DNA from 3 places in the Streptomyces sp. NPDC101152 genome. Region 1 is predicted to be linked to each of the others. Evidence: riboswitches for the same ligand, from Rfam matches in the RefSeq annotation. Region 1 holds a riboswitch; each other region holds the start of a gene.
The links. Region 1 has a riboswitch for cobalamin ahead of ACIRVK_RS16570 (HoxN/HupN/NixA family nickel/cobalt transporter). Riboswitches for the same ligand answer to the same signal wherever they lie in the genome.
Positions count from the first base shown of each region.

Region 1 (4,547 bases):
GGCGCACGCGTCCGCGCCGCCCGCCTCGTGCCGTACCAGGCGGTGATCGGCGAGCGCGAGGCGGCCGGTGACCTGGCCGCCGCACGCCTGCGGGACGGGAGCCGCCCGGGTGCGCTGCCGGCCGGGGAGCTGTTGCGGCGGATCGGCGAGCGGGTGGACGCTCGTGGCGCCGAGCTGTGGGCGGCTGCGTAAGGTCGGTGTCGTAGAGACGCCCGTCGACGAGGGAGCCCGCCGTGACCGGTCAGCCCATTCCGGTGATCATCGACTGCGACACCGGCGTCGACGACGCCCTGGCCCTGCTGTTCGCGGTGCGGCACCCGGGGATCGACCTGCGGGCGATCACCTGTGTCGCCGGGAACACCGACGTGGACGGCGTGGTCCGCAACACCCTCACGGTGCTGGAGCAGGCCGGCGGCCCGGACATCCCCGTCGGGCGGGGCGCCGAGCGGCCGTTGATCGAGCCGGTGCGCACGGCACGGCACGTGCACGGTGTGGACGGGATGGGCGACCTCGGGCTGCCCGCGCCGACCCGCACCCCGGCCGAGGTGGACGCGGTGACGCTGCTGCGCCGCGAGATCCTGGCCTCGCCGCGTCCGGTGACGCTGGTCCCGACGGCGCCGCTGACCAACATCGCGCTGCTGCTGCGGACGCACCCGGAGGTGGTCCGCAACATCGAGCGGATCGTCTTCATGGGCGGCGCGGTCGCCACCGGGAACGCCACCCCGGTCGCCGAGTTCAACGTCTGGCACGACCCGGAGGCGGCCGCCGTCCTGCTCACCGCCGGCGTGCCGATCACCATGTACGGCCTCGACGTCTTCCAGCGGGTGATCGTGCCGGGCGCGGACGTACGGCGGCTGCGGGCGAGCGCGGAACCGGGCACCCGGCTCGCCGGTGAACTCCTCGCCCACCGCCCGGCCTCGCCCGATCCCGACAGCGACGACCCGGCCGGCGGGCTCGGCGACGCGGGCGCGGTCTGCTCGGTCGCCGACCCGGCCGGCATCACCACCAGCCTGCTCCCCGTCGAGGTCTCCCTCGTCCCCGGACCCACCCGGGGCCAGACCATCGTCGACCGCCGCGCCCGCCCCGGCGAGTCCGAGATCCACGAGGGTGCTCGCGAACAGCCCCTGGTGGACGTGGCGTTGGACGTGGACGTGGACCGTTTCGTCAAGCTGTGGCTGTCGGCGGTGGAGAAGCCGTAGCGCCACCGTCCTGCGGGGTAGCCGTCGACTCGTCGGCGTCGGCCTCGTCCCGCTCCTCCGACTTCTCCCGCTCCTCCCGCTGCTTCCGCAGCGCGAGTTCCCGGGCCGTCTTTTCGGAGTGCAGCCTCAACTCTGCCTCTGTCCGGAGATCGAACACGAACGCCTCCCTCGATCAACTTGGCTTCCGCAAATTTGCTTTATCAATATATTACCTTAGGGGGGCTCCCGAGTCACGGACTTTCCGCGGCCCGTACCGACCACTTCTGCTCGACCTTCGCCAGCCGCCAGTAGGCCAGCGCGGCCGCCCACACCACCACGAACAGGCCGACGATGACGTAGCCGACGTTGTCCAGGTCGAGGCCGGCGATCCAGCCCGTGACCGAGTCCGTCAGGTCGAACTTGTCGTGCAGGACGCCCACCAACTCGATCGTGCCGATGAAGAAGGCGACGGCGATGGACAGACCGGTGATGGTCAGGTTGTAGAAGACCTTGCGGACCGGGTTGGAGAACGCCCACTGGTAGGCGAAGTTCATGAACGTGCCGTCCAGCGTGTCGAACAGGCTCATCCCGGCCGCGAAGAGCAGCGGCAGGCACAGGATCGCGTACCAGGGCAGGCCCGCCGCCGCGCCGGACCCGGCCATCACCATCAGCGTGACCTCGGTGGCGGTGTCGAAGCCGAGCCCGAAGAGGAAGCCCAGGGGGTACATCTGCCCGGGCCTCGTGATCGACTTGGTGAGGCGGCCGAGGATCCGGTTCATGAACCCCCGGGAATCCAGGTGCCCTTCGAGCTCCGACTCGTCGTACGTCCCCGCCCGCATCGCCTTGAACACCTTCAGGATGCCCATCAGGGCGACGAGGTTGAGGGCGGCGATGACGTAGAGGAACGTGCCCGAGATCGTCGTACCGAGGACGCCGAGCACCTTGTGGGTGGCGGAGTTCTCGTTCATGACCTTGCCGGCGAGTGCCGTGCCGCCCGCGATCATCGCGGCCAGCAGCACGACCACGCTGGAGTGGCCCAGTGCGAACCAGAAGCCCACCGACACCGGCCGTTTGCCGTCGGCCATCAGCTTGCGGGTGGTGTTGTCGATCGCGGCGATGTGGTCGGCGTCGAAGGCGTGCCGCACGCCCAGGGTGTAGGCGGTGATGCCGAGGCCGATGCCGAAGGCCTTGGAGCCGACCTCGTAGTGGCCGGGGACGACGAGGAGGAAGAGGATCCCGAAGGCGGCGACATGGAGGGCGGCGATCACCGCCACCAGCCCAGCGGTCTTGACGGTGTCCTCGCGCCGCCAGCGGAAAGAAGCAGCGTCGGTCATGTTCACGCTCCAGCACCTCGTGGATCACTTCGTGAGATGCCGTGGCCGGTCTCCTGGCTGACGGGTCGCGCGTCGCCGGTCCGCCTTCCCGGCCGCGGTGAAACGGCCAGTGGCTGCCCCTTGCGGGACGTGGACCGGTGACTTCCCGATCACAGTGGCGAGGGCCGCGTCGGCATCGCACCGACTTCCCGAACACCACGGCCCGCCCACCGTAGGGGGATCGGGCCCCTCCTGCATAGCTGCATACCTGTGCAGGTATCGAAGATCACAGAGGTGCCTGCGAGGATGTGCGCATGCATCTCGTCCCGGCCGACCGCGCGGACCGCCGCACCATCGACGGCCACCGGGTGTGCGACGCCATCGCCGCCATCGGTGACGAGGCCCATGTACGTGCTTGGGCCGACCGCTTCTCGCTGCTCGCCGACCCGAAACGGCTCGCCCTGCTGATCGCCCTGCACCGCACCGGCCCGCTGGCCGTCTCCGACCTGGCGATCGCGACCGGCATGAACGACCCCGCCGTCTCACAGGCCTTGCGACTGCTGCGGGCGGCCGGGGTGGTCGCCGGGGAGAAGGAGGGGCGGATCGTGCGCTACCGGGTGGTCGACGAGGACGTACGCCTCCTGCTCAAGCACTGTGCCGCCGACGGGAGCTGACCCGTCGACGGCACCGTCCTTGCTCGTCCTTGCTGTGTCAGCGCACCGTCGGGCTCGGGTTGGCGCCCGCGCCGCCCGTGCCGGGCGAGGACTCGCCGGGCAGCAGCGGCGGCTGGGTGGTGGTGTCCACCGGCGGGGTGAGCACGACCTCGGGCTGGCCCGGGGCCGGGGGCGGCGGGGTCAGGTCCGTGGCGGGCAGCTTCGGCGGGGTCGTCTCCTGGAAGAGGACCTGGTCGAAGTTGACCAACCCGGTCTGCTCCATGACCGTGATGTGGTCGAGCACCGTGGCGTTTGCCTGGTCCGCCAGGGTCCGCACCACGGTGTTCTTCGTCGTCGAGCGGACCTTCGCGATCGTGTTGAAGATCGAACCGTGCGTCACCCGCAGGATGTTGGCGAAGTCGACGTCGAACTGCTTGCCGCTGTCCCCCCTGAGGGTGTTGACGAAGCCCTCCTGCTGGGGGCTGGCGATGTTGGGGATGGTGATGTTGAGCATCGTGCTGATCTTGCGGCAACTGGCGTCCAGCGCGGCGTGCCCGTCGATCAGGTGCTTGCTCGCGATCTTGACCGCCTGGCTCTGCCCCTTCTGCAGGCCGAGTTGACCCACCGGGTACTCCCACAGCCCGGCCGCGCGCACCTTGACCACGAAGTCCCGGTCCGACTCGGTCAGCGGTCCCCACTGGGTCTGTGCGATCACTCTCGTCCCTGAGCTGGACACGGTGTTCACTCCGAGCATCGCGGGATAGGCGAGTGCGACGAGAGTGATACTGAGGGCACCGCCCACGAAGAGAGTTCCCGTCGCGTTCCGCGAAAAGCGCACCGTGCCTCCTGCCCGGTCGGGGGTCCGCCGATCAACGGCGGTCGGACGCACAGAAGTACGCAGAGGTAAGCGGCCGAAACCTTTTGGATTGGTAAAGTCTCGTCGGGTGGCGGTGCCGACGAGGAGGCAACCCGTCGCATAACCGGACGGATCCTCGCACCGGCCGGTCACCGCACGCCCCGCAGCGCGGTGGTCAGGCAGATGACGGCAGCCGGATCCGGCACGGGGGTGAGGCGGGCGACGACCTGCTCGCTCCCGAACGCCCGCTGTTCGGCGGTCACTTCGGGGTCGGCGGCGCATTCGGCCTGTACGTACACGTAGTTGGGTTCGGTGGCGAAGAGCCGAGACGGGCCCGGCGTCGTCGACCAGGACGTTCTGGGGCTGCAGATCGAGGCGGGACGTCACCAGGTCGTCCGAGTCGGTCGGGCTCACCCAGCGCGCCAGCTCCGCGGCCGAGGTCTCGACGAACCGGGCGAGCGCGTCCGCCCACGGCAGACCGGCCCCGCCGACCTTCCTGTGCAGCTCTTTCCAGTCGGCGTCCCGCGGGCACCGTTCGTACCAGGGG
Region 1 covers NZ_JBIWPO010000010.1:202,022-206,568, reverse strand. The annotation lists gene thrS (threonine--tRNA ligase) at 1-192, shown strand, start outside; gene ACIRVK_RS16575 (nucleoside hydrolase) at 234-1,199, shown strand; gene ACIRVK_RS16570 (HoxN/HupN/NixA family nickel/cobalt transporter) at 1,430-2,512, opposite strand; cobalamin riboswitch at 2,538-2,727, opposite strand; gene ACIRVK_RS16565 (ArsR/SmtB family transcription factor) at 2,806-3,165, shown strand; gene ACIRVK_RS16560 (DUF4142 domain-containing protein) at 3,203-3,946, opposite strand; partial or broken gene ACIRVK_RS16555 (phosphotransferase) at 4,150-4,547, opposite strand, start outside.

Region 2 (4,547 bases), on a different contig from region 1:
CGAACCGCACCCGCACGGGCAGGACACCGAGCCCCTCGACCCGGCCACGCCGGCTCTCCACCTCGTCCTCGATGTGCTCGCCGAGGATCTGGAAGCCGCCGCAGACACCGAGGATCGGGCGGCCTTCGGCGGCCCTGCGCACCAGCGCGTCGGCGAGTCCCCGCTCGTGCAGCCACTCCAGCGCCCGCACGGTCCCGCGGGTGCCCGGGACCACCACCAGGTCGGCGTCGGCCAGTTCCTCGGGCCGGTCGACGAACCGCACCACGACCCCGGGTTCGGCGGCCAGCGCGTCCACGTCGGTGAAGTTGGACATCAGCGGGACCGCGCACACGGCGACCCGCAGCACGTCCTCACCCACCGGCGGGGAGACGTTCGACTCCCGCACGGTCCCGCGCAGGGAGACTCGCAGTCCGTCCTCCTCGTCGATGCCGAGCCCGTGCCGGAAGGGCAGGACGCCGTAGGTCCGCCGGCCGGTGAGACCGTGGAGCATGGCGAGACCGGGTTCGAGGAGCGAGACGTCGCCCCGGAACTTGTTCACCAGGAAGCCGGCGACCAGCCGCTGGTCCTCCTGCGACAGCAGCGCGACGGTCCCGAAGAACGAGGCGAACACGCCCCCGCGGTCGATGTCACCGACGACGAGCACGGGAAGCCCGGCGTTGCGGGCGATCCCCATGTTCACGATGTCGGTGCGGCGCAGGTTGATCTCCGCCGGGCTGCCGGCCCCCTCACAGATCACCGCGTCATACGTGCCCCGCAACTCGGCGAGACAGTCGAGAACGGTCCCGAGAAGCTGCTGCTGCCGCCCGCCGTGGTACCCCCGCGCGCTCAACTCGCCCACCGGCTTGCCCATGAGCACGACCTGGCTGCTCTGCTCGCCGCCCGGCTTCAGCAGCACGGGATTCATCAGCGCGGTCGGTTCGATCCGGCAGGCCTGCGCCTGCATGGCCTGCGCCCGCCCTATCTCGGCACCCTCGCGCGTCACGAAGGAGTTGAGCGACATGTTCTGCGCCTTGAAGGGCGCCACCTTGACGCCTTGCCGCACGAGCCACCGGCAGATCCCGGCGGTGACGACACTCTTGCCGGCGTCGGAGGTGGTACCGGCGACGAGGAGACCCCCGCTCATGACGTACGTCCCTTCACCAGGAGGCGCGCGGCGGCACTGACGCCGAGCGCGAGCAGACCGACGCGCCGGGAGAGCCGTACGGCCCGCTCGATGTCGGGCACGGCGACGGCGCGGCCCGCCGTGTTGAGCACGGGCCGGTGTTCGACCCGCCCGCCGTACGAGAGGGTCCCGCCCAGGCGCACGCCGAGCGCGCCCGCGAACGAGGCCTCCACCGGACCGGCGTTGGGGCTCGGGTGCTTGCCGGCGTCGGCCCGCCAGGCCCGTACGGCCCCGCGCGGGTCGCCGCCCGCGACCGTCGCCAGCGCCGCGGTCAGCCGTGCCCCCGGCCACCCGGCCACGTCGTCCAGCCGCGCCGAGGCCCACCCGTACCGCCGGTACCGTTCGGACTTGTGCCCGACCATGGCGTCCAGCGTGTTGACGGCCCGGAACCCGAGCAGCCCCGGAACGCCCCCCACGGCCCCCCACACCAGCGCCCCGACCACCGCGTCCGACGTGTTCTCGGCGACCGACTCCACCACGGCCCGCGCGATCCCGTCGGCGTCCAGCGCCTGCGGGTCCCGCCCGCACAGATGGGGCAACCGGTCCCGCGCGGCCTCGACGTCCCCCGCCTCCAGGGCTCGCCCGACGGCCCGCGCCTCACGCGCGAGCGAGGTTCCGCCGACCACCGCCCAGGTGGCGGCGGCGGTCAGCGCGACGGAGGCGGTACGGGACGGCCGTACGGCTCTCTGCGCCACGGCGCCCAGCGCCACGGCCCCCCCGGCGCACACGGCGGTGTGCAGCGCGCCCCACCCCCGGTGGTCCCGCCACAGCACCCGTTCCACAGCTCCCGCGGCCCGCCCGAACGCGGCGACCGGATGCCCCCGGCGGGGATCGCCGAGGAGCTGGTCACCGAGGAGTCCGGCGGCGGCGCCGTACGCGAAGACGCGACCGGCACGCATCGGCTCAGCCGGCCGTGGGGGCGGGCAGCGACCTGGTGCGATACCTCAGACGGCAGGCGAGCATGACGACATGTCCTCACTCAGGGTGTCCACGCCCTGGTTCGACGAGACCGGCGGTGGGAGTTCCTGGCTCCCGGGGCTACCTACCCCGGTGACAGTGGCGGGACCGCGCCGGACTCGCACCGGCTTCCTCCCTTGCCGCCGTATATGGCTCCGGCAGTCCACCACGGGGTTGGAAGGGCCGTCAACTTGCCGTTGACCTGCGACGGGAGAGTGTGCTGAGGCCCACACGTCAGGGGTCGCCGGGGTCACGGAAACGCGTGGTGCCGGGACGGATCACCGTCCCGGCACCAACTGCGGGTCAGGGCTCAGCTTTTGGACATGATCAGGTTGATTCCGTAGGCCACCGCCGCCGCGCAGGCCGCGAAGCACACGTAGGCGCCGGTGACCGCGAGGGTCGCCGAGTTGCCCTGGGCCACGGCCCGCTCACGGCGGGACAGGCCCATGACGCCGAGGGTGAACAGGGTGACGAGGCCCACGGTGACCGCGAGGCTGACACCGAAGACGGAGCCCAGGGCCGACCAGTCGATCTTCATGCTGCTGCTTCCTTCGTTACCGGGTGCCCGGGGCTCAGACGGCGGCCGGCGGGGCCGCCGCCTCCGTGGTGGTGACCGGTGCGGCGATCGTGGCCGTCAGGCCCTCCGTCACCGCGCCCGTGGGAGGAGGGGTCACGGCGGCGATCGCCGTGGTGACCACGCCGGCCGGCTCCTCGGTCTCGTTGACGTTGGAGGCGTCGACGACCTCGCGGCGCGAGACCTTCCAGATCGCGGCGCTGGCCGCGACGAGGAAGACGGCGACGACGGCGGTGCCCCAGTCGCCGAGGTCCGTGACGGACTCGGCGCCCGCGCCGACCAGGGCGGCGGCGGGGAGTGTGAGGACCCAGGCGACCAGCATCCGGGTCGCCGTGGACCAGCGGACCAAGCCCCCCTTGCGGCCGAGGCCCGCGCCCATCACCGAACCGGAGACGACGTGCGTGGTGGAGAGGGAGAAGCCGAGGTGCGAGGAGGCCAGGATGGCGGTGGCCGCGCTGGTCTGGGCGGCGAAGCCCTGCTGCGGCCTCAGCTCGGTCAGGCCCTTGCCCATCGTGCGGATGATGCGCCAGCCGCCGATGTAGGTGCCGAGCGCGATGGCGAGGCCGGCGGAGAGGATGACCCAGGTGGGAGGGTTGGAGCCGGGGGCGATGGCGCCGCCGGCGACCAGGGCGAGGGTGATGATGCCCATCGTCTTCTGCGCGTCGTTGGTGCCGTGGGCGAGCGAGACCAGACCGGCGGAGGCGATCTGGCCGGCGCGGTAGCCCTTCTCGGCCGCCTTGCCCTCGGCCTTGGAGTCGAGGGCGTAGGAGAAGCGCGTCGCGAGCATCGCGGCGAGCCCGGCGACGACCGGGGCGGCGAGCGCCGGCAGGAGCACCTTGGTGACGAGCACGTCGCCGTGGACGGCACCGAAGCCGGCCGAGGCGACGGTGGCGCCGATCAGACCGCCCATCAGGGCGTGCGAGGAGCTGGAGGGCAGGCCCACCAGCCAGGTCACCAGGTTCCAGAGGATCGCGCCGACCAGGGCGGCGAAGATGACCTCGGGACGGATGCCGTTCTCATTGACGAGACCCTTGGAGATCGTGTTCGCGACCTCGACGGACAGGAAGGCGCCTACAAGGTTGAGCACGGCGGACATGGCCACCGCGACCTTGGGCTTGAGTGCACCGGTCGAGATGGTCGTGGCCATCGCGTTGGCGGTGTCGTGGAAACCGTTCGTGAAATCGAACGCGAGTGCGGTGATCACCACAATCGCGAGGATCAGCGAGAAGTTTTCCATTTACCCAGGCAATCGTTCGAAGTCATCGGTCGGTTGACCGTAGGAAACCTGGGTGAACGGAAGATGAACTGGGGTGGACTTCGGAGTGTCGGGGCCGGTATCCCCGGGCGAACGGACGGCAGCGCGGTCGGCGTCCCACCGTGCCTCCTGTCGTACGGGTTGTATTCGATGTCGAGCGCCGGCGGCGGCGACCGTCCTGAAGTGACCCGGTTCCGGGGCGCGTTGGCGGCTCGCCTGGGATGATCGCCGCATGACTGAGCGGCGGCGGGAGCAGCGGAGCGGGCGGGACGAGCGGGACGAGCGGGGGAGGAGTGCGCTCCCCGAGGAGGCGCGGGCCTGGGACGACCTCGTCGTCACGGCCCGCCGCACCGTCACCGACGGCCTGGTCGTCGGCACCTCCGGCAACGTCTCGGTGCGCGTCGGGGACACCGTGCTGGTCACGCCGTCCGGCGTCCCCTACGACCGTCTCACGCCGGACGACATCACCGGCGTCGGCCTCGACGGCCGACAGGTCCTCGGCACCCTGGTCCCGACCAGCGAACTGCCGATGCATCTGGCCGTGTACCGCTCGACCGGCGCGCGGGCCGTCGTCCACACCCACGCCGTGCACGCGACCG
Region 2 covers NZ_JBIWPO010000023.1:62,930-67,476, reverse strand. The annotation lists gene ACIRVK_RS26770 (cobyric acid synthase) at 1-1,123, opposite strand, end outside; gene ACIRVK_RS26765 (cobalamin biosynthesis protein) at 1,120-2,061, opposite strand; cobalamin riboswitch at 2,162-2,302, opposite strand; gene ACIRVK_RS26760 (hypothetical protein) at 2,430-2,657, opposite strand; gene ACIRVK_RS26755 (anion permease) at 2,692-3,930, opposite strand; gene ACIRVK_RS26750 (class II aldolase/adducin family protein) at 4,181-4,547, shown strand, end outside.
Region 2: another riboswitch for cobalamin. It lies ahead of ACIRVK_RS26765 (cobalamin biosynthesis protein); the one in region 1 lies ahead of ACIRVK_RS16570 (HoxN/HupN/NixA family nickel/cobalt transporter).

Region 3 (4,547 bases), on a different contig from region 1:
CCCCCGCGGTCTTCACGGAATCGACATACCGATATCCCGATGGGGTCTTCCACTGCCACGACGCCGTGACCTACATTGCCTGCGCATTACACAGACGTGATCACAGGTGATCGTGAGGGGACGGAGCCGCCGTATGTCCGAAGTACCCGAAGTGAGACCACCGGTGGTGACCCCACTCCGCGTGATCATCGCCGTCTGCCTGGTCGCGCCCTTCGTGGCGATGCTGTGGGTCGGTTCCTACACCAGGACGACCCCCACCTTCATCGGCATCCCGTTCTTCTACTGGTACCAGATGCTCTGGGTGCTGATCTCCACGGCGCTGACGATGACCGCGTACAAGCTGTGGCAGCGTGACCAGCGTGCCCGCAAGGGAGGTGAGGGCAGGTGAAGAACGGCGTGAACGGCGTCGCACTCGGCGTCTTCATCTTCTTCTTCGTGGCCGTGACGGTCATGGGCTTCGTCGCCGCGCGCTGGCGCAGGGCCGAGAACGAGCACTCCCTCGACGAATGGGGCCTGGGCGGACGGTCGTTCGGCACCTGGATCACCTGGTTCCTGCTCGGCGGCGACCTGTACACGGCGTACACCTTCGTCGCCGTGCCGGCGGCGATCTACGCGGCGGGCGCGGCGGGCTTCTTCGCGGTGCCGTACACCATCCTGGTCTATCCGCTGATCTTCACGTTCCTGCCCCGCCTGTGGTCGGTCTCGCACCGCCACGGATACGTGACGACCTCGGACTTCGTGCGCGGGCGCTTCGGCTCCAAGGGGCTGTCCCTGGCGGTGGCGCTGACCGGCATCCTCGCGACGATGCCGTACATCGCGCTCCAACTGGTCGGCATCCAGGCCGTCCTCGACGTGATGGGCGTGGGCGGCGGCGAGAACACCAACTGGTTCGTGAAGGACCTGCCGCTGCTGATCGCCTTCGGCGTCCTCGCGGCCTACACCTACTCCTCCGGCCTGCGGGCCCCCGCGCTGATAGCGTTCGTGAAGGACACGCTGATCTACATCGTCATCGCGGTGGCGATCATCTACATCCCGATCAAGCTGGGCGGCTTCGACGACATCTTCGCCAAGGCGAGCCACGCCTTCGCCCAGACCAACAAGGCGACCGGGAAGCCACGCGGGGCGCTGGTCCCGGGCGAGGCCTCCCAGTGGACGTACGCCACGCTCGCGTTGGGCTCCGCGCTCGCGCTGTTCATGTACCCGCACTCGGTCACCGCGACGCTCTCCTCGAAGAACCGTGAGGTGATCCGCCGCAACACCACGATCCTGCCGCTGTACTCGCTGATGCTCGGCCTGCTGGCGCTGCTGGGCTTCATGGCGATCGCGGCCGGAGTCAAGGTCACCAACGGCCAGTTGGCGATCCCGCAGCTCTTCGAGGACATGTTCCCGAGCTGGTTCGCGGGTGTCGCCTTCGCGGCGATCGGCATCGGCGCGCTGGTGCCGGCGGCGATCATGTCCATCGCGGCCGCGAACCTGTTCACCCGCAACATCTACAAGGACTTCATCAAGCCCGACGCGACACCGGAGCAGGAGACCAGGGTCTCCAAGCTGGTCTCGCTCCTGGTGAAGGTCGGCGCCCTGGTCTTCGTCCTGACCATGGACAAGACGGTCGCGATCAACTTCCAGCTGCTGGGCGGCATCTGGATCCTGCAGACCTTCCCCGCCCTGGTCGGCGGCCTGTTCACCCGCTGGTTCCACCGCTGGGCACTGCTCGCCGGCTGGGCGGTCGGCATGGTCTACGGCACGGTCGCCGCGTACGGCGTGGCCTCCCCGACCCAGGCCCACTTCGGCGGCTCGTCGAAGGAGATCCCGGGCATCGGCGAGATCGGCTACATCGGCCTCACGGCGTTCGTCCTGAACGTGGTGGTGACGGTGGTCCTCACCTTCGTCCTGAAGGCCGCGAAGGCCCCCGAGGGCATCGACGAAACCAGCCCGGAGGACTACACGGCGGACGCGGGAGACCCGGGGGTGGAGGTGGAACTTCCGCCAGCGACTGCAGGAAGCGCCCACTGAAACGCTTTTAGGGGCGCGAGGCTGTATCAATATGCGGCTCCGCCGCGTGGGCGCGACCAGCCACACACAATCCGCAGCGGGCCACCGAGAGAACGACCCTCGGCGGCCCGCTCTTTTGTGCCCGAGACACGGCAACACAACATCTAGGGGTGCCGCCAGAACACGACACAACATGTATGCTCAACCTCGCTGTCGCCGCAGGGGAATCCGGTGCGAATCCGGAACTGTCCCGCAACGGTGAACTCGTGCACGCCCGTGCACGACCCAGTCCGAGGACCTGCCGACAGCGCACCCGGCCACCCCGGCCCGGGTGCCGACGTCCGGGCCTCGTGGAATGGGCCGGTGGACGCGACGCTGCGCGCGTCCGTGCTGCCCCCTGCCCGCAAGGCCCCGTGCCGAGCGAGGGAGAGCCCCACGTGACCATCGCGCCAGCCGACCCGGCTTCAGCGACCGAGCCGGAGACCGACGGCCACGGTGCCGCACTGTTGCGCACCCTGACCGAGCTGACCGCCGACCTCCCCGACGCCGACCCCGGCCGGATCGCCGCCGCCGCCCTGCGCGGCCGGTCCGCGCATGCGGACGAGACGGAGTTGCGCGAGCTGGCCACGGAGGCGGCGGCCGGCCTCATCTCCGAGGACCCGGCGTACAGCAGGCTGGCGGCCCGGCTCCTCACCCTCGGCATCGCCGCCGAGGCCGGCTCGCAGGGCGTCACGTCGTTCACGGAGTCCGTCGCCGTCGGCCACCGCGAGGGGCTCATCGCCGACCGCACGGCGGAGTTCGTACGGCTGCACGCCCACCGCCTCGACCCGCTGATCGACCCGCACGCCGACGACCGCTTCGGCTACTTCGGGCTCCGCACGCTCCACAGCCGCTATCTCCTGCGCCATCCGATCACCCGCAAGGTCATCGAGACACCCCAGCACTTCATGCTGCGCGTGGCGTGCGGTCTCGCCGATGGGGGTGCCCCCTGTGGGGGAAACACCATCCGCGCCCTGGACGAAGTCGCCGCCCTCTACGGCCTGATGAGCCGCCTCGACTACCTGCCCTCCTCCCCCACCCTGTTCAACTCCGGCACCCGGCACCCCCAGATGTCGTCCTGCTACCTCCTCGACTCCCCGAAGGACGAGCTGGACTCCATCTACGACCGCTACCACCAGGTCGCCCGTCTCTCCAAGCACGCCGGCGGCATCGGCATCGCCTACTCCCGTGTCCGCGCCCGGGGTTCGCTGATCCGGGGCACCAACGGCCTCTCGAACGGCATCGTCCCGTTCCTGAAGACCCTCGACGCCTCGGTGGCGGCCGTGAACCAGGGCGGCCGGCGCAAGGGTGCCGCCGCCGTCTACCTGGAGACCTGGCACGCGGACATCGAGGAGTTCCTGGAGCTGCGCGACAACACCGGTGAGGACGCCCGCCGCACGCACAACCTCAACCTCGCGCACTGGATCCCGGACGAGTTCATGCGCCGGGTCGACGCCGACGGGCCGTGGTCCCTCTTCTCCCCCGCCGACGTGCCGGAGCTGGTCGACCTGTGGGGCGAGGAGTTCGACGCGGCCTACCGGCGGGCGGAGGCGGCGGGGCTGGCCCGCAGGACCCTGCCGGCCCGTGACCTGTACGGCCGGATGATGCGCACCCTCGCGCAGACCGGCAACGGCTGGATGACGTTCAAGGACGCCGCGAACCGCACCGCGAACCAGACGGCGACCCCCGGTCACGTCGTCCACTCCTCCAACCTGTGCACGGAGATCCTGGAGGTCACCGACGACGGTGAGACCGCGGTCTGCAACCTGGGTTCACTGAACCTGGCAGCCTTCGTGGCCGGCGACGAGCTGGACTGGGAGCGGCTGGACGAGACGGTCCGCACGGCCGTCACCTTCCTCGACCGTGTGGTCGACATCAACTTCTACCCGACCGAGGAGGCGGGCCGCTCCAACGCCATGTGGCGTCCGGTGGGACTCGGCGCGATGGGCCTCCAGGACGTCTTCTTCAAGCTGCGCCTGCCCTTCGACTCGCCGGAGGCCCAGCGGCTGTCGACCCGTATCGCCGAGCGCGTCATGCTCGCCGCGTACGAGGCCTCCGCGGACCTGGCCGAGCGTGACGGGCCGCTGCCTGCCTGGGAGAAGACCCGTACCGCTCAGGGTGTCCTGCACCCCGACCACTACGCGACGGACCGCGCCTGGCCGGAACGCTGGGCCGCGCTGCACGAGCGCGTCGCCGCCGTCGGGCTGCGCAACTCCCTTCTCCTCGCGATCGCGCCGACCGCGACCATCGCGTCGATCGCGGGCGTGTACGAGTGCATCGAGCCGCAGGTGTCGAACCTCTTCAAGCGCGAAACGCTGTCCGGCGAGTTCCTGCAGGTCAACTCCTACCTGGTGCGGGAGCTGAAGGACCTCGGCGTCTGGGACGCCCGCACCCGGGAGGCGCTGCGTGAGGCGGGCGGCTCGGTGCAGGACTTCGCGTGGATCCCCGAGGAGGTACGGCGCCTGTACCGCACGGCGTGGGAGATCCCGCAGCGCGCGCTGATCGACATGGCGGCG
Region 3 covers NZ_JBIWPO010000001.1:298,005-302,551, reverse strand. The annotation lists gene ACIRVK_RS01450 (DUF3311 domain-containing protein) at 134-388, shown strand; gene mctP (monocarboxylate uptake permease MctP) at 385-2,013, shown strand; cobalamin riboswitch at 2,173-2,313, shown strand; gene ACIRVK_RS01440 (ribonucleoside-diphosphate reductase subunit alpha) at 2,430-4,547, shown strand, end outside.
Region 3: another riboswitch for cobalamin. It lies ahead of ACIRVK_RS01440 (ribonucleoside-diphosphate reductase subunit alpha); the one in region 1 lies ahead of ACIRVK_RS16570 (HoxN/HupN/NixA family nickel/cobalt transporter).